3 regions of the Rhizobium sp. USDA 3886 genome follow, and region 2 is predicted to be linked to each of the others. Evidence: predicted binding sites of a transcription regulator. Region 2 holds the regulator's gene; each other region holds the start of a gene.
The links. The regulator LexA, encoded in region 2, represses DNA repair genes until DNA is damaged. The targets are predictions, from matches to a motif close to TGTTCNNNNTGTGTTCNG.
Positions count from the first base shown of each region.

Region 1: a site for LexA is predicted at 3,539-3,556, ahead of ACZ9BX_RS16565 (helicase-related protein). Genes of this name have one in related genera too.
Region 3: a site for LexA is predicted at 3,735-3,752, ahead of ACZ9BX_RS16055 (ImuA family protein). Genes of this name have one in related genera too.

Region 1 covers NZ_JBWCDC010000001.1:3,263,123-3,268,827, reverse strand. Annotated here, with positions in the region: gene ACZ9BX_RS16570 (RNA-binding S4 domain-containing protein) at 1-311, opposite strand, end outside; gene ACZ9BX_RS16565 (helicase-related protein) at 315-3,380, opposite strand; gene ACZ9BX_RS16560 (DUF3309 family protein) at 4,153-4,308, shown strand; gene ACZ9BX_RS16555 (YMGG-like glycine zipper-containing protein) at 4,337-4,603, shown strand; gene phbB (acetoacetyl-CoA reductase) at 4,929-5,654, opposite strand.
Region 2 covers NZ_JBWCDC010000001.1:846,114-851,818, reverse strand. Annotated here, with positions in the region: gene ACZ9BX_RS04410 (VOC family protein) at 1-646, opposite strand, end outside; gene lexA (transcriptional repressor LexA) at 853-1,569, shown strand; partial or broken gene ACZ9BX_RS04400 (ComEC/Rec2 family competence protein) at 1,550-2,768, opposite strand; gene gltA (citrate synthase) at 3,189-4,478, shown strand; gene ACZ9BX_RS04390 (MFS transporter) at 4,662-5,705, opposite strand, start outside.
Region 3 covers NZ_JBWCDC010000001.1:3,149,186-3,154,890, reverse strand. Annotated here, with positions in the region: gene ACZ9BX_RS16065 (error-prone DNA polymerase) at 1-1,312, opposite strand, end outside; gene ACZ9BX_RS16060 (Y-family DNA polymerase) at 1,309-2,766, opposite strand; gene ACZ9BX_RS16055 (ImuA family protein) at 2,768-3,712, opposite strand; gene ACZ9BX_RS16050 (metallopeptidase family protein) at 3,877-4,314, shown strand; gene ACZ9BX_RS16045 (DUF1737 domain-containing protein) at 4,316-4,522, opposite strand; gene ACZ9BX_RS16040 (HpcH/HpaI aldolase/citrate lyase family protein) at 4,519-5,442, opposite strand; gene ACZ9BX_RS16035 (hypothetical protein) at 5,554-5,705, shown strand, end outside.

The DNA of each region.
Region 1 (5,705 bases), 2.4 Mb from region 2:
GTGAGACGTTTTGTCTCACCCTGCGGCGGCGTCAGATCTTCGTAAAGCAGTTTTGCTTCCTCGAAAGGCCCGCGCCTCTCGCCTGGTGCCTTCACGATCAGAACCACATCCCGGCGCTCGAGTGCCAACTCGACACGGTCGCCTGCCTTTACGATCTGGCTGGGTTGCTGTACGCGCTCGCCGTTGATACGAACGCGGCCTGATTGGATGTGGCTTTGCGCCAGAGAGCGTGATTTCACCATGCGCGTGAAGAACAGCCACTTGTCGATGCGCTGCCGCGAACCGCTCCCTGGCTGTGTCTCCCCGCTCATTGGCTACTTCTTCATCTGCTCCTTCAAGGCAGCGAGCTTTGCGAAAGGAGAATCCGGATCGATCGGCTTTTCCTTGCGCGGCGGCTTTGCCTCGAAGCGCAGCGGCTGTGGGCCGTTGCGATTGTTGTTGCGATCCTTGCGGTCGCCGCGATCCTGACGATCACCCCGCTTCTCGTTGCGATCGCCACGGCCCTGGTGCGGCTTGCTGCCGTCGCGGTCCCGTTCCTGGCGTTTGCCGTCACGGCCTTCGCCACGATTGCCTTCTGCGCCTTCGCCCCCGCCGTGACGGCGGGTGCCATGCTGCTGACGGTCACCGCTGCGGCGTTCGCCTTGACCGCGTCCTTGGCGATGGTTGTCGTTGCGCCCGCCAAGACGCCACAGAAGGACAGGTTTCTGTTCGACAGGCTCCACGGCTTCCGCAGGTTCAGCCGCGGATGAGTCGGCAGTCGCGGCCTCGACAGCAGGCTTGTCTTCTGTAGCCGGCCCATCGGAAGCAGCTTCTTCCGATGTGCTGTCGGCATCGTCATGATCTGCCTTCTCGGCGGCCTCTTCCGCAGGGATCTCCGCTGCCGGGGCGGCAGAAGTGTCTTGAGCAGCAAGATGAGCTGCCGCCTCCTCGGCCGTCACGGCATCGGCGCGATAACCGAGGCCCTTGAGAATCTCTTCCATATCCTCCAGCGTCGCGCCGAGAATCGAAAGCATCGCGGTGGTCGTCGTGAAGCGGCGGCCATCATAAGCTCCTTCCGGCCGATTCACCTGACCCGGCCTCCACTGCAGCAATGGACGGATGATATCCGCAAGCCGCTCGAGAATATCGATGCGAACGGCACGTTTGCCGAGAAAACGGAAGCCGGCAAGCTTATAGAACATGCGCTCGAAGCCCGGGTCGGTCACGACGGACGTGCGGCCGGCAGCCAGCACCGGAATGAGGTCGCCATAGCCCGGTTTTTCGAGGCCGTCATTTTTCAAGGCCCAGAGCAGCGTGATAAGTTCAGCCGGAGCCGGCTTCAAAAGCGCGGGCACGAAAATGTGGTAGGCGCCGAAGCGAACACCATAACGGCGCATGGAAGCACGCGCGTCCTGATCCAGCGACTTCACCTCTTCCGTCACGTCGCGGCGAAAGAGTACGCCGAGATTTTCGACGAGCTGGAAGGCAAGGCCCTTGGCCAAGCCTTGCAGGTCTTCGGCACGCGAAAGATCATCGAGCGGCTTCAGGATCGTGCTGATGTGGTGATTGACGAAGCGCTCGACGCGGGCTGCAACGTGATCGCGCGCATTGCCCGTCAGTTGTTCGTCGGCAAGCAGGATGACGCGAGGACGCATGATGTGCTCGCTGCCCGCAAGGCGCGCAACCGGATCGCCGAGCCAGCGGATAAGGCCGTCGGCGCTGATCGCTAGATCGCTGTTGCCTGCAGCATGGAGGCGCGCGGCGCGCGCCTCGAATTCCAGGGCAAGCGCCTTTTGCGATGCGGTCTGGATCGCCTTGCCGTCCGGTCCGTCCGCACCCGAAAGGGGAGTGAACCGGAATCCGGACAATTGCCCCACATGATGTCCTTCAACAAAGACATCGCCATTCACACTGATTTCTGCTTCCAGCATCGCATTCTCTCTCAGGCGCTTCATGAGCACAGATGTCCTGCGATCAACAAAGCGTTTCGTCAACCTTTCATGTAACGCATCGGACAATCGATCCTCGATTTCCCGCGTCTTTTCCTGCCAGTGTGTCGGATCGGCAAGCCAATCGGGTCGATTCGACACATAAGTCCACGTTCTTATCTGCGCGATTCGCGCCGAAAGCGTGTCAATTTCGCCATCCGTCCGATCAGCTCGATGCACCTGCTCTGCGAGAAACTGCTCGTTCACCGTGCCATGGCGCACAAGATCGGAAAAGAGCGTCGAGATCAGGTCGGCATGCTGTGCCGGCGCGATACGCCGGTAGTCAGGCAGTGCGCAAATTTCCCAAAGCTTCTCCACGCGCTGCGGATTTGTAGCCAGATCAATAATTTCCCGATAGCGCGCCAGATGTTCGAGCGCTTGCTGGTCAACGGCCGGCAGGGCTCGCGTTAAACCTTGGGCGGTCGGAGGAGTTTCGAGGCTCGCCCGCAATGATTGTATTGAGGAGAAATCAAGCTCCTTCGTCCGCCACTGCAAAACTTTGACACTATCGAATTCGTGGGCTTCGATCCGCTCCGCCAATTCCTCGTCGAACGGATGCACCTGGCCCGTCACTCCGAATGTGCCGTCACGGACATGACGGCCAGCACGTCCCGCGACCTGAGCGAGTTCGGCAGGATTGAGATTACGGAACTGATACCCGTCGAACTTGCGGTCCTGCGCGAAAGCTACGTGATCAACATCGAGATTGAGGCCCATGCCGATCGCATCGGTTGCGACGAGATATTCGACATCGCCGGCCTGGTAGAGCGCGACTTGAGAATTTCGGGTGCGGGGGCTGAGAGCGCCGAGAACGACCGCGGCACCCCCGCGCTGACGGCGGATCAGCTCTGCAATGGCGTAGACCTCATCTGCCGAAAAGGCGACGATAACCGACCGTTGCGGAAGACGGGTGATCTTCTTTTGGCCCGAGTAGAAAAGTTGCGAAAGCCGCGGCCTTTCGACGACCGTGATGCCAGGCAGGAGTTGCTGGAGGATCGGCCGCATCGTGTCGGCCCCCAGAAGCAGCGTTTCGTCGCGGCCGCGCAGATGCAGAATACGGTCGGTGAAGACGTGGCCGCGCTCGAGGTCGCCTGCAAGCTGAACCTCGTCGATCGCGACAAATGCGGCCTTTGTTTCGCGCGGCATGGCTTCGACCGTGCAAACGGAAAAGCGCGCATTCGCCGGTGAGATCTTCTCCTCGCCGGTCACAAGCGCAACGTTCTGCACTCCCACCTTTTCGACAACGCGCGTATAGACCTCACGTGCCAGCAGACGCAGTGGCAGGCCGATTACGCCGGTGCCGTGCGCTACCATGCGCTCGATGGCGTAATGGGTCTTGCCTGTATTGGTCGGCCCGAGCACCGCGGTCACGCCGCGCCCGCTCAATATCATCGGCTGCGATGTCAGTGTCATTGTCCGTGCAAGTGAGGCGGGGAGCCTTGAGGTCAAGTGCGCTCCGTTCCCGAAGCAGACAACACATGGACAGCCATCCGGCCAAACGCAAGAGCCGGGCTTCAAAATGAGCTGCAAACTCGATTCAAAAAATGTCGCTAAATGGTTGTTTTAAGATTCGGAACAGCGTGAGAACGAATCAGCGACGAATCGGTGACTCGCGGTGATTCAGCTTTTGTTCACGGCTAAGTATTGGTTTTGAATCGATTTTTCCTACTAGATGCTGAATCGGCATCGGACGCGGCAAGAGCTGGAGCGCCACTCGGTTAACATTTCTTACCGAACAGAGAATATCGCCCAGAAACGGTTGGAAAACTGCCGGGAAAGAATGCTTCCGTCGAATTCGGAACGACTCGGCGGCGAATCGCGGAGGCAACTCTGATGCCTGTTTCGGAAGCCGGACTCATATTTGATTAACGCCTACGCCCGGCTCTATTAACACTTCGACCAAAGACGGAACGAATCGCCGACGAATCAGCGACATCGGGATTTTCCCGGTTCGTTCACCGCAACATGTTGTACATGAATACAATTTTAACCATAGATCGATTGCGAGATTCTGGCCGCGCGGCACTTCTGATCGACGCCCATTAAGAATTTTTTGGTCTCTTGATCGCCCGGTTCAAGCAGAAACCAGCGCCCTTCGCACAGTGCGGAGTTTAGCCGGGAACAAAAATCGCGGATGCGTGTTTATTGTCCAATCGGACTCACGATGAGTTGAAGGAACCGGAACATGCTCGGAACGATACTTCTCATTATCCTTATTTTGCTTTTGATTGGTGCCCTACCGAATTGGGGATATAGCCGTGGTTGGGGCTATGGACCTTCCGGCGGTTTAGGGCTAGTCCTCATCATCATTATTATTCTTGTCCTAATGGGCCGGATATAGCGGCTTGGTAAAATAGGGAGTGAAGTTCATGATGAAAAAAATTGCAATTGTTGCCGCCTTCGTAGGCACGCTTGCCTCCTGCACGCCGACGGAAAAGGGAACGGCAATTGGCGCCGGTACCGGCGCAATCATTGGCGGCGCTGTCTCCGACAGCTGGGGTGGCGCTGCAATCGGCGCCGTTGCTGGCGGTCTCGCTGGCGCCCTGATCGGCCAGTCGGTAGAGCGCCGCGGCTACTGCGTCTATCGCGATCGCTACGGCCGCCGCTACGAAGCACGCTGCCCACGCCGTTACTAAACATCGCCGTTTTTGTATGAAAAACGGGCGCTTCGGCGTCCGTTTTTGTTTATGCGCATCGTCAACGGTATGTTGACGATCGGTCCCGAAATCCAACTCTACTGCGTTGCGGAAAACGGGCTCATATTCCCCTCATGAACACGGCAACAGTATGCCGGGTATGAAAGGAATGCCTTATGACCCCGATTGTCTTAAATTCCGCTGTCGCTATCCTTGTTGCGGCAGCATTTCTCACGACAGCTATCGCCGCGCTTCGCGGTGCAGACAGACGGTTGCAAAGAGTGCCCGTCAAGGCAAAGACCAAGCATCCGCGTGGCAAGTAAGCTTAGACGACGAATTGCCCACCGTTTGCCGAAAGTGTCGAGCCCGTGATAAAGCCGGCATCGTCGGAGACGAGGAAGGCAACGCAGCGCGCGACCTCCTCCGGCTCACCAAGGCGTCCGACCGGAATCTGGGGAATGATCTTCTCGTTGAGCACTTTCTCGGGAACGGCGAGAACCATTTCCGTGGCGATATAACCGGGGCAGACAGCGTTCACGGTGATGTTCTTCGCAGCCCCTTCCTGGGCGAGGGCCTTCGTAAAGCCGAGATCCCCCGCCTTGGCAGCCGAGTAATTCACCTGCCCCATCTGGCCCTTCTGGCCGTTGATGGAAGAGATGTTGACGATGCGTCCGAAGCTCCGATCGCGCATTCCGCCCCAGACATGGTGCGTCATGTTGAAGAGGCCCGTGAGGTTCGTATTGATCACCTCATGCCACTGCTGCGCCGTCATCTTGTGAAACATTGCGTCGCGGGTGATACCGGCATTGTTGACCAGCACCTCGACACCGCCAAGTTCCGCTTCCACCTTCGCGACACCCTCGCCGCAAGCGACATAATCGGACACGTCCCACTTGAAGACCGGAATGCCGGTCACGTCATGAAAGGCCCTCGCCTTCTCGTCGTTGCCGGCGTAGTTGGCGGCGACCTTATAACCCGCATTCCTGAGCGCCATCGAAATCGCTGCACCGATACCGCGCGTGCCACCGGTGACCAAAGCCACTCTGCTCATGTTTCGCTCCCCTCGAGGCTATTTCGCCTTTGATCAGGCGTTTTGAATCAT
Region 2 (5,705 bases):
TATTCGCTGACGCGATCGCCACGCCGAACGGCGTCCGCTCGATTCCCGTCGTAGACGCGCCCAACTGAAGAAACGAGCCGAAAGCTTCAGGCTCCGGCGCGCTTAGCACGATCTCCGAGATACCGGTTGCGCCATTCGCATGCTTTTCCAGCGCGCTGCGATCGGCCGGAAAGGCGTTGATGCGCTGGCAGGCGAAGAGGAAGAAATCCGGCACCCGAAGATCGGCGGCAAAGGCAAGCTTGAAAGTCCCCGTCGATTGCGACCCGTCCGGCATCTTGATCAGGCGCGAAAACTCCAGCATGCCGCCGCCGCTCTTTCTCGCCCGCACGAAGTGCGCATGATCGGCGTCCGCGTCTTCCGTGGCGAACACGGCCGCAGAGAATCCGTCATTGCCGCAGCGGAAGCGAAAGGCTTGGTCGCGTGCCACAAAGACGTTTCCGTGCCGCACTGCCTCTTCACATTCCTTCGCGCTCGCAACGCCAAGCGGCTCGAGATAGGTCTTGTCGGAGAAGAAAACGCAGGCATTCACCGTGCCGAAAGGATGACGGCCCTCGTCGGCAACCGTGAACCCCAATCGTCCCAGCCGCTCCCGCGCGAGATCGATGTTGGTGACAGGCAGAACAAGATGATCCAGCGGATGCAGCATGGCGTCACGTCTCCATTTCCTGTGCCGAAAGATGTGTGCCGGGTATCTTGGCTTTGCAAGCCGGGCGCCCTATCCGGCAAACAAAAAGTTTCGAAAACGAACGCAGTTGAGGGGAAATTTTACGAAAATTTAGGTACTTGCGGAACACATATGGAACATATAGTGTCTGTTCTGGCTTTGTTTCACGAAACTGGGGTTAAACTTCGATGCTGACGCGCAAACAACAGGAGCTTCTCCTCTTCATTCATGAGCGCATGAAAGAATCCGGCGTGCCGCCGTCCTTTGACGAAATGAAGGATGCGCTGGATCTCGCGTCCAAATCCGGTATCCATCGGCTGATCACCGCACTGGAAGAGCGCGGTTTCATTCGCCGCCTACCGAATCGGGCTCGCGCGCTTGAGGTGATCCGGCTTCCGGAAGCCTATAGCCCGAGCATTCAGCCCCGCCGCGGCTTTTCGCCGAGCGTCATCGAGGGCAGCCTCGGCAAGCTGCAGCCTACGGCCGTCCCGCCGAAGCCGGCGAACGAAGGCAATAACAGCTCCGTTTCGGTTCCCGTCATGGGCCGGATCGCGGCAGGCGTTCCGATCTCGGCGATCCAGAACAACACGCACGACATCAACGTTCCAGCCGACATGCTCGGCTCCGGCGAGCACTACGCGCTCGAGGTCAAGGGCGATTCGATGATCGAGGCTGGTATCTTCGACGGCGACACGGTCATCATCCGCAACACCAGTACCGCAAACCCCGGCGATATCGTCGTGGCCCTGGTCGACGACGAGGAAGCGACGCTGAAACGGTTCCGTCGCAAGGGTGCTTCGATTGCGCTCGAGGCCGCAAACCCGGCCTACGAAACCCGCATCTTCGGACCAGATCGTGTCAAGGTTCAGGGCAAACTCGTCGGCCTCATCCGCCGTTATCACTAACCGGCGGCCCATCGCCGGGCAAAGGTACCGCTGCGCCAATCATAGGCGCGGTGGCGGCTCCAGGGGCGATCGAGTTTCTCGAAGGCGGTTGTGATTTGTGCTGCTCCGCTTCCGAAGCGCAATTCAATAGCGCCGGTTTTCCGCAAGGTTTCGCCCGTGAAGGGCATCGCGCCGGATCGGCAGAGCGCAGCTGACCGGCGCAACGCCGATGTCCACGGTATGGCAAGCTGGACCAAGATAGGCGGCATTATCGAGCACCGTCAGCACGGAGCCATTTTCGAGCCGTTCCCGTACACCATGCTTTCTTGACGCAGGACAAATGGCTAGCCGCGGCAGTGTTCCGCATCGCATTTCTCGCCTTCTCCTGCTGCTCCGGGGAGAGCTCCGTTCTCTCGCTGGCTTTTGCCGAGTGGATCGGCGCTGAACCGGCATCGATGAATCGGGGCCGCAGATTGTCATCGATAGCCAGCGCCCTTTCCACTGATCGAAAATGAAATCCGGCGACGCTCGCCGTCCGACGCGAGCGAGGCTCTGTTGACGATGGCAACGAGGCTGCCGTCCTCTGCGATCACAACATCCGGTGCGGTTACGCCCGACATCAGGGCGACCAAAAGCGTCGAGACTGACATGATCGCGGTGCCAATATGCCGGAGCTTCGTGCGCAGCAGCGTAAGCAGCGGGAAGCCGGTGACTGCTACCGGAAAGTACCAGCCCGGCAGCCCGCCCACGCCGATGTCGCCACCCACGAGGATACTGTCTTTGCGGTCGCGATCACCAGATCGAGCCCGAAACCGACCACCCTCCATTGCAGCGCGTCGAGCCCGAAGGGCATCAGCAGCATGGCAATCAATCCAGCAGGCATGATGATGAAGGAGATGATCGGCATGGCTGCGGGATTGGCCCGCAGGACATAAGCCGTCAGCCGGTGAATATGCTCGATCGAGAACAATGCCGTCGAAAAGCCGCAGGATGCCGCCGAAAAAGCCCGAGACCGAAATCAGCAGCTGAAGCGCCCGAAGTTTTGCAAACGGGCTTCGCGCATCGGCCGCTCCTTCCATAGCGCGTATCCGGGGACCAGCGCCAGCGTCGCGGTAAAGGACATCTGGAAGCTCGGCCCCATGATCCTCGGAGGGCGGCGAGACGATGATGATGAGAAGCGCTGAAAGCGCCACGTTGCGAACGGCGGTTATTCGCGGGCGAGAGCTTTGCATATGCCGGAGGCTTCCTCCCGCTTTCCAAAAGCGCAAGGCAGGGGCATGCGGAACTGCCCGTCCACGACATCTGCTGACGCGGAAATGCGCAGCGTGCTCGTTTTCAACTCCGGCATGCACCCAGCCCGGCGGCACCTCTTAATACAACCCCGAATGCAGCCCAACGGGCGTTTCAGTAACAATAATCGATTGAAAAAAGCCAAAAAAATTGGATTGCCAAAAGCCGAATTAAATCATTGGCTTCCGTTATGCGCCTCCGGCATCGCAGGAGTGTCTAAAAGTTGATACTGCGATGCACAAAATGGCGCCACGGTAACTTGGCATTGGCGCCGTGATCATATAGCTATCGGAGAGGACGCTTAACCCTATGGCGCTTTTATGGCGCCGCCGCCAGTTTGGAGGATCAGCATGACGGATCAAAGCGCAACAATCAAAATCGGCGACAAAACCGCCAATCTTTCCGTGAAAAGCGGAACGATCGGTCCGGATGTCATCGATATTGGTGCACTGTACAAAAACACCGGTTCCTTCACCTACGATCCTGGTTTCACCTCGACCGCTTCCTGTGAATCGAAGATCACATATATCGACGGCGATGAAGGCGTTCTGCTGCATCGCGGCTACCCGATCGAACAGCTTGCCGAGCACGGCGACTTCCTGGAAGTCTGCTATCTGCTGCTTTACGGTGAACTGCCGACGGCCGCGCAGAAGAAGGACTTTGACTTCCGCGTCACGCATCACACCATGGTGCACGAGCAAATGTCGCGCTTCTTCACCGGCTTCCGCCGCGACGCGCATCCGATGGCCGTCATGTGCGGCTGCGTCGGCGCTCTGTCTGCCTTCTACCACGACTCGACGGACATCACCGATCCACATCAGCGCATGGTTGCAAGCCTGCGCATGATCGCCAAGATGCCGACGATCGCGGCCATGGCCTACAAGTACTATATCGGCCAGCCCTTCGTTTACCCGAAGAACGATCTCGACTACGCCTCGAACTTTTTGCGCATGTGCTTCGCCGTTCCTTGCGAAGAATATGTCGTGAACCCGGTCCTTTCACGCGCCATGGACCGTATCTTCATCCTGCATGCCGACCACGAGCAGAACGCATCGACCTCGACGGTCCGTCTCGCCGGCTCCTCGGGCGCCAATCCGTTCGCCTGCATCGCAGCCGGCATTGCCTGCCTCTGGGGTCCGGCTCATGGCGGTGCAAACGAAGCGGCCCTCAACATGCTTTCGGAAATCGGCACGGTCGACCGCATTCCGGAATATATCGCCCGCGCCAAGGACAAGAACGATCCGTTCCGCCTAATGGGCTTCGGTCACCGCGTCTATAAGAACTACGATCCGCGCGCCAAGATCATGCAGAAGACGACGCATGAGGTTCTCGCCGAACTCGGTCACAGGGACGACCCGCTTCTCGAAGTCGCGATGGAGCTGGAACGCATCGCGCTAACCGACGAATACTTCATCGAAAAGAAGCTCTATCCGAACATCGACTTCTATTCCGGCATCACGCTGAAGGCACTCGGCTTCCCCACGACGATGTTCACCGTACTCTTCGCGCTGGCACGCACCGTCGGCTGGATAGCCCAGTGGAACGAGATGATCGAAGATCCGCAGCAGCGCATCGGCCGTCCGCGCCAGCTCTATGTCGGCGAGCCGCCGCGCGACTACGTTCCGGTTTCGAAGCGTTAGGCCGCTTCCTCCCGAAAGGAAACCCGGTCAAGGATCCAGTTCTTGACCAGAGTGCGGAATATCAACAGCCGCAAAAGCCGGTCGAGAACGCCGGCTTTTGCGGCTGTTTTTTTGACTTTGTCGCGAGCCTTAAGGATCCTTGCAGCAACCCCATTTCTGCGATGGGTGGAAAGCGCCAGCCGGCTAGGAAACCCGCTTGGACGCGCGCCGATCGATAAAAGCCGCGAAAAGTGCCGCCAGTAACGCGAGCGATGCCGATATCAGCAACATGCCGAGCAGCGCATGGACCGCGCCTGACTCCTTGAGAAACAGACCGGCGGTGGAGGCTATGAGCGCTCCGCCGGCGATTGACATCGCGGCGGCCAACCCTGCGGCAGTGCCCGCGAGATCGGCACGGACGGACATCACGCCCAAGTTGGCAGCGGGCATCGTCAACCCATTGCCGATGCCGATAAACATGCAAGGTCCGAAGAACGCCAGAACGTGGGTGATGCCCGACATCGACAGGCTCAGGCCGACCAGCAGCCCCATGCAAGTCAAGAGACGTGCAACAACAATGGTGGCGTTTCGTGGGCTTCGGGACCCGTAGCGGCCAGCCAAATAGCTGCCCAGGATGAAGCCAGCCGGAACCATTCCCATGTAGAATCCCAGCTTCGCGCTTGATCCGTCAATGGCCAACGGCGCGCCTCCCAGGAAGATATAAAGTGTCCCCATGGAGCAGGCCATGCACAGGGTGTAGGCCCAGAAACCGGCCGCGCCCAAGAGATGCATATATGAAGCAAGGTAGTTCGTCGTCGATTTCGCCGAGGGTGTGGCGGTTTCTCTCAACTCCCGCATGGACGGGGCCAGGATCGCCGCACCGAACATCGCAAGAATGGCGAAGATCGCCCGCCATCCGAACAGTTCGTCCAACACTCCGCCAAACGTCGGGCCGAGCATGGGCGCAATTGCCCATCCCATGGCGGCGTAACCAATTCTGCTTGCGGCTTCGCGTTCGCCCGATGTTTCCTTGATAACGACGAGAGCGACGGAAAAGCAGGCAGAGATGGACGCTTGCATCGCTCGAAACAGAAGGAAAACGCCAATATTGGGCGCAAGGGCACAGCCAACGGACGCGACGACGAAGATGGAGATTGCCATCAATGCAACGGGCCTGCGTCCATAGCGATCCGACATTGCGCCTGCGATGAGGTTCGTCAGGGCGCTGACAATCGCATAACCGGCAAC
Region 3 (5,705 bases), 2.3 Mb from region 2:
TTAGCCCGGCATGCTCGATGCCGTATCTTTTATAGATGAACTGGATGACCTCCTCGCGCCTGTCATGCTCGAAATCGACGTCGATGTCCGGCGGCTCGTCCCGGTCCATCGAGATAAACCGGTCGAAGAGAAGCGTGCTCTTGGCCGGATCGACTTCCGTTATTTCGAGGCAGTAGCAGATGACCGAATTCGCAGCCGAGCCTCGACCCTGGCAAAGAATCTTCAGCTCACAACGGGCATGCTGGATGATCTTGTGAACGGTCAGGAAATAGGACGCGTATTTCTTCTCGCGGATGAGGTTGAGTTCATAGTCGATCTGCGCCGCGATCTTTTCGGGGATACCCTCCGGATAGCGTTTTTGCGCTCCCGCGCGCGTCAACCGTTCGAGCGTTTCGTAAGGTGTCTCGCCGGGATCGTTTTCAGGCGGATAATTGTGCTCCAACTCGCTGAGCGAGAAGGTGAGGCTGGCGAAGAACGTGCGCGTATTTTCGATCGCATCGGGATAGTCCCTGAAGAGACGGAACATTTCGCGTGCTCCCTTGAGATAGCGCTCGGCATTCGGCGCCAGGAGGAAACCGGCTTCGGCAATCGGCACATGCTCCCGGATCGCGATCACGATATCGGAGAGGGCGCGGCGCTCAGGATGATGGTAAAGGGGCTGATTGGTCGCGATCAGCGGAATGCGGTTGCGCGCCGCGAGCATGGCAAGCACTGCGAAGGCCTGCCTGTCGCGGCCGTCATAGGCCGGCACCAGCGCTATGTGGAATGCTTTGCGGAATCGCTTCCGGAACCGCTCCAGACGGTCTTCCAGCGCCTTCCGTCCGGCAGCGTCGTCCAGGACGGACCGGTCGGGAACGAGAGCGAGCACCATCTCGTCTCCCCATTCCATGAATTCCGTCTCCGTGAGAATGCAGGTCCCCTTCTCCGCTTCGTCCTTCAGGTTCCCGACGCTCAGCAGGCGGCAAAGATGCGCCCATCCCTGCCTGTTCCGTGGATAGGCAAGAACATCTGGGGTTCCATCCGAAAAGACGAGACGTGCACCTGGCTGGATGCGGATCGGATCGGGAATGTTCCTCTTCTTCTCGTCCCCTTCCAGAAGGCCGGCTTCCTTCCTTTCGAATTTTTTCCTGATCTCCTCCGCCTGCGCATGCGCCCGCACGACGCCGGCAACTGAATTCTTGTCCGCAATCCCGAGTCCGCCGAGCTTCAGGCAAGCCGCCTGCACGACCATCTCCTCGGGGCTGGAGGCTCCTTCGAGAAACGAAAAATTCGTTCTTGCACCGATCTCGAAAAATGCAGGCACCGTGCTCATGCGAAAATCCCATGCATGAACCAGCGTGGAGGAAGTGCATGCCCGTAAAAACCTTCGCGATAGATCCAGAAACGGTGACCGGCATCATCCTCGATGCGGAAATAATCGCGCGCCTCGGCATCCGCGCCATCGATCCACCATTCCATGGCAAGCCGCTCCGGTCCCTCGCTTGTTGCCACGCGATGCTGCATGCGCCGCCAGCGGAAGACTTGCGGCGGGCCGTCCGGCACCTCGGCAAGCAGGGCCTCCATTCGCTCCGGCCTGGCAAAAAGCCGCAGGGGACGCTCGCTCCGTGAAGGAAAGGAATTTCCCTCCTCCGCCTTCCGGCGTGCCGGAAGGCCTTCCATGGCGGGAATTGCAGTCACCGCCCGTTCCGGCACGTGGCTCTCGCGCAGTTGAAATCTCTGTAGGCAATCCGTGCCGAGGCGGGCCGAGACTCGGTCGATGAAAGTCGCAAGCGACATCTCGTTCTGTCGGCCGCCTTCGAAATCCCCCTGTGCCGCATCGAATGGATCATGGCGCAGCACATTCAGCCGCAGGATTTCAAAGCCGTAGCCGGCATCGAGATCGTCGTGGATTGCCTGCAGACGCTCGCAGAACAGCGAAGCGATCTGCTTCGGATCCCTGAGAGGCTGTGAGGCCCCGACGGGAATCCTGAAGACCCTGCCGTCGACGCGAAACAGCACGAGTTCGAACGCGCGGCCGCCGGCCCCGCGTGCCTCAAGCGATGCTTTCAGTGATGCGGCAATCTGGCCGGTGACGGCGAGGATATCTTCTTCCGTACCAATCGGCTCGATGAGGCGTCGTTCCGCGGAAAGACTGGCAACGGGCCGCCGCGGGGAAACCGCCTCCTCTTCCGCTACCAGCGCCTGATCGAGCCTATGCAGGAGTTGCGCGCCGAAACGGCGGGCCAACGGTGCGCGGGGGGCACACAGGAGGTCGCCGATATATTTGAGCCCGAGCTTCTTCAGTGCCTCGACAGTCTCTTCCTCCAGCCGAAGGGCCGCGACCGGCAGCGGCGCCAGCACATGTTCCATCTCATCGGCTTCGATGACGCCACCACTCCCGAAGCGGGAAACGGCCCAGGAGAGGCCCGGCGACGAAGAGATCGCGCCGCAAACATCGAGCCCCATATGGAAGAGCCGGGAAAGGATATCCTTGAGCATAGCCCTTTCGCCGCCAAAGAGATGGGCGCAGCCTGTAATATCCAGAAACAGGCCGTCCTTGCCGTCGAACGCCACCAGCGGCGTATAACGGTCGCACCAATCAGCGATGCCTTCGAGAAGCCGGCGATCGGCGGCCGGATCTTCCTCGATGACATCCAGAAGGGGGAATATGGCGCGCGCTTCAGCTACCCCTTGGTTTTTCTTCAGTTTAATCCGTTCCGCTACCTCATCGAGTGCCGTCAGGCGCATGGCATTGTTGAACCGTCCAGAACAGACGATCGGCGGCACGTCAGGGCGTCCGGCCGAACGCCAGGACAGCCCCCACCTCTTGCGGGCGATTCTGTCGGTTGGAAGATGAGGAAAGCTGAGCGACAGAATGCGCTGATTGGTCGCCTGGAAAGCGAGTGTGCTCTGGTTGGTTAACGGGGAAAAACCGGCGGTCATAAGGATTCCATTCCAGAAGAAAGGAGAGGGGAGCCGGGTTGCGGCTCTTCTCCAGGATGAGACGAAAAACCGGATTGCCGAGGCTGCCGCCTAACATCGAACCATCCGGCAGAGGCCGTGCACTGACCGGCGCGGGTTCGGCAAGGAGCCGGAACAAGGCGCTGCTCGCCTCCTCCCCGCCGCCCTGCCGCAACAGAAAAAGCGGACGGCCGGAAGCCTTTGCCCGCAAGCTCAATCGCCGGCTTTCCGTCAGGCCGAAATGAGCGGGATTACCGCGCACCTCCAGGATCGTGGCGGGGAAAATGCCGCTTTCGACAGCCGCCTCGGCAAGCCATAGCGCCTCTTCCAACTTGTGTGGCGAAGCAATGAGAAAGCGTTCCGGCTCCAATCCGAAATCCTTGAGGCCGACAGCATAGGGAAGCCCTGCTTCCATCGTGCATATCCTGTCTCCGATCCAGAGAACCGGCATGCCATCCGCCGTCTCCTGTCGCTGCAGCAAAGCCGCAAGCGCCAGCACGAAACCGCTGGCGCCGCCTGCCTCCCTCAGCATCAGAGACCGAACTTCGGTAATGCCGTTAAGCGGCAGACCGCCTTCGAGTGCCTCGTCGAGAATTGGAATGCCGAAAGACAGGCGCAGGGGCGTTTTTGCGGATTTCGAATAGGTATCGTCACCAGTCGCAAAAGCCTCCTGCGCCGCCGCCGCAAGCGCCGGCGCAGGCTTGCCTTCAAGTTTCGCAATGGTTTCGCGGAGCGCAAAAAGCTGCTCGCGCGCCACGGCCGTCTGCGCCATGACGTTCACTCCAAAGTCAGATTGTTCCTGTTATGTTCTTATGGATTCCAGAGCTTGCTAAAAGAGTCAACAGCCAATTCTTGTGAATTTATTCCTGCCTTTGATTCCACACTCGAAAATCCTCCACAAAGGTTCTATATGGGCGCCAAAGGAAGGGATTTTTCATGGCCCGCATAAACCAGAGCGAGGATTGGCGGGACCGCCATGCTCCAACGCTCAGCACATTCGAGTCCCTGGCGATGGAAGCCTATAGCCATTTGCCGGATGAGTTCCGGTCGCTCACCGACAATCTGACCATCGAAATCGAAGATTTTCCGGACGATGACGTCTTCGAGGACATGGCGCTGGAAACGCCGTTCGATCTGCTTGGCCTCTTCGAAGGCAGGGGCATTTCCGAGCGTTTCACGCTCGAGACCGGCGAGATGCCCAATCGTATCCGCCTCTACCGACGTCCCATTCTGGATTATTGGGCGGAAAACGAAGAAACGCTTGGAGACATCATCACCCACGTCCTCATCCATGAGATCGGTCACCATTTCGGCCTGAGCGATGACGACATGGAGCGGATTGAAGCCAGCGTCGAGGAAGCTGTCGACCGCTGAGCTATTGTTCGGAGAGTTTCATTTCCGGATGATAATCCTTGCCTTCGACCTCTTTGACGATCGCCTGGCCGGCAATCACCTGGCCGGTCTGAGCGTTGAAGGTCAGCGACGGCGCACCGTGAAGCGACCAGCCCTTGTTGAGCGCATCGGTTACGCGATGACAGAACGCGGCGTCGTCCTGGCCGGTCAGAAGGCGGTAGAGCTTCATGATAAAGGCTTTCGTTCAGCAGTCTGGCGTTCGGCAATCAGGCGGGCTTTATGGACCAGGCTTTCCGCCTGGACAAGATGCAGCCGCTCGATCATCCGGCCGTTTACATTGATGACGTTGAGACCTTCGGCCGAAGGATCGGCGAAAGCCGCAATGATTTCTTCCGCCTCCCCGATGGCAGCCGCGTCGGGAGCGAAGTGCCGGTTGGCAGCCTCGATCTGCGCCGGATGGATCAGCATCTTGCCATCGAAGCCCATGGCTCGGCCATGCGCGCATTCGGCCTCGAAAGCATCCATTTCCTTGAAATCATTAAAAACGCTGTCGATCGCATCGAGACCATAGGCCCGCACGGCGAGTATGACCTGCATCAGCCACGGTACGAGATAGGTTCGGCCCGGTTGCGGCAGAACGCCGGTCTCCTTGCGCAAATCGTTCAGTCCGATAACGAAGCAATCGAGCCTCGAGCCCAAAGTGCGGCCGGCTTCTGCGATTGCGGCAGCGTTCAGGATGCCGCGCGGCGTCTCGATCATCGCCCAGATACGCAAGGTCTCCGGCGCATCGGCGTCGGCAAGAAGGTCGCTCACCGCCATGACGTCCTGCGGTTCGTCCACCTTCGGTAAAAGCACCGCATCCGGCCGGAGAGCCTGCACCAGTTCCATATCGGCATGGCCGAAACTCGACGAGAGCGCATTGATGCGGATGATCTTTTCCTTGTTCTCGAGCGGTTTTCCCGAAAAGAAAGTTTTCAGGTGTTCACGCGCTTCTTCCTTCTTCTCGAACGCCACTGAATCTTCGAGATCGAAAATGATGGCGTCGCAATCGAGCGCACGGGTCTTTTCGAGCGCGCGGAGATTGATCGCGGGAACGCTCAGCACTGAACGGTGCAGACTGAAGGAACGGACGGGCGAATTCTGGCTCATCACGAATGTGTGCCAAGCTTTGTGAAGAGTGGCAAGACAACAAAAAGCCATGCTTGACTTGCAGAGAAGAAAAACAAGGACCACATTCCTTTCGTAGAAAGGTCTAAACTCATGCAGAATATACGTTCCATCTTCCTCATGCTGTCAGGGATCACTTTATTCGTGGCGCTCGCTGCTCTCACCTTTTCGGTGACGCTCGCCATCGGCGGTATCCTGACCGTCCTCATGGTCGGCCGTGCGCTTTCGATGAAGATGAAGCCCGC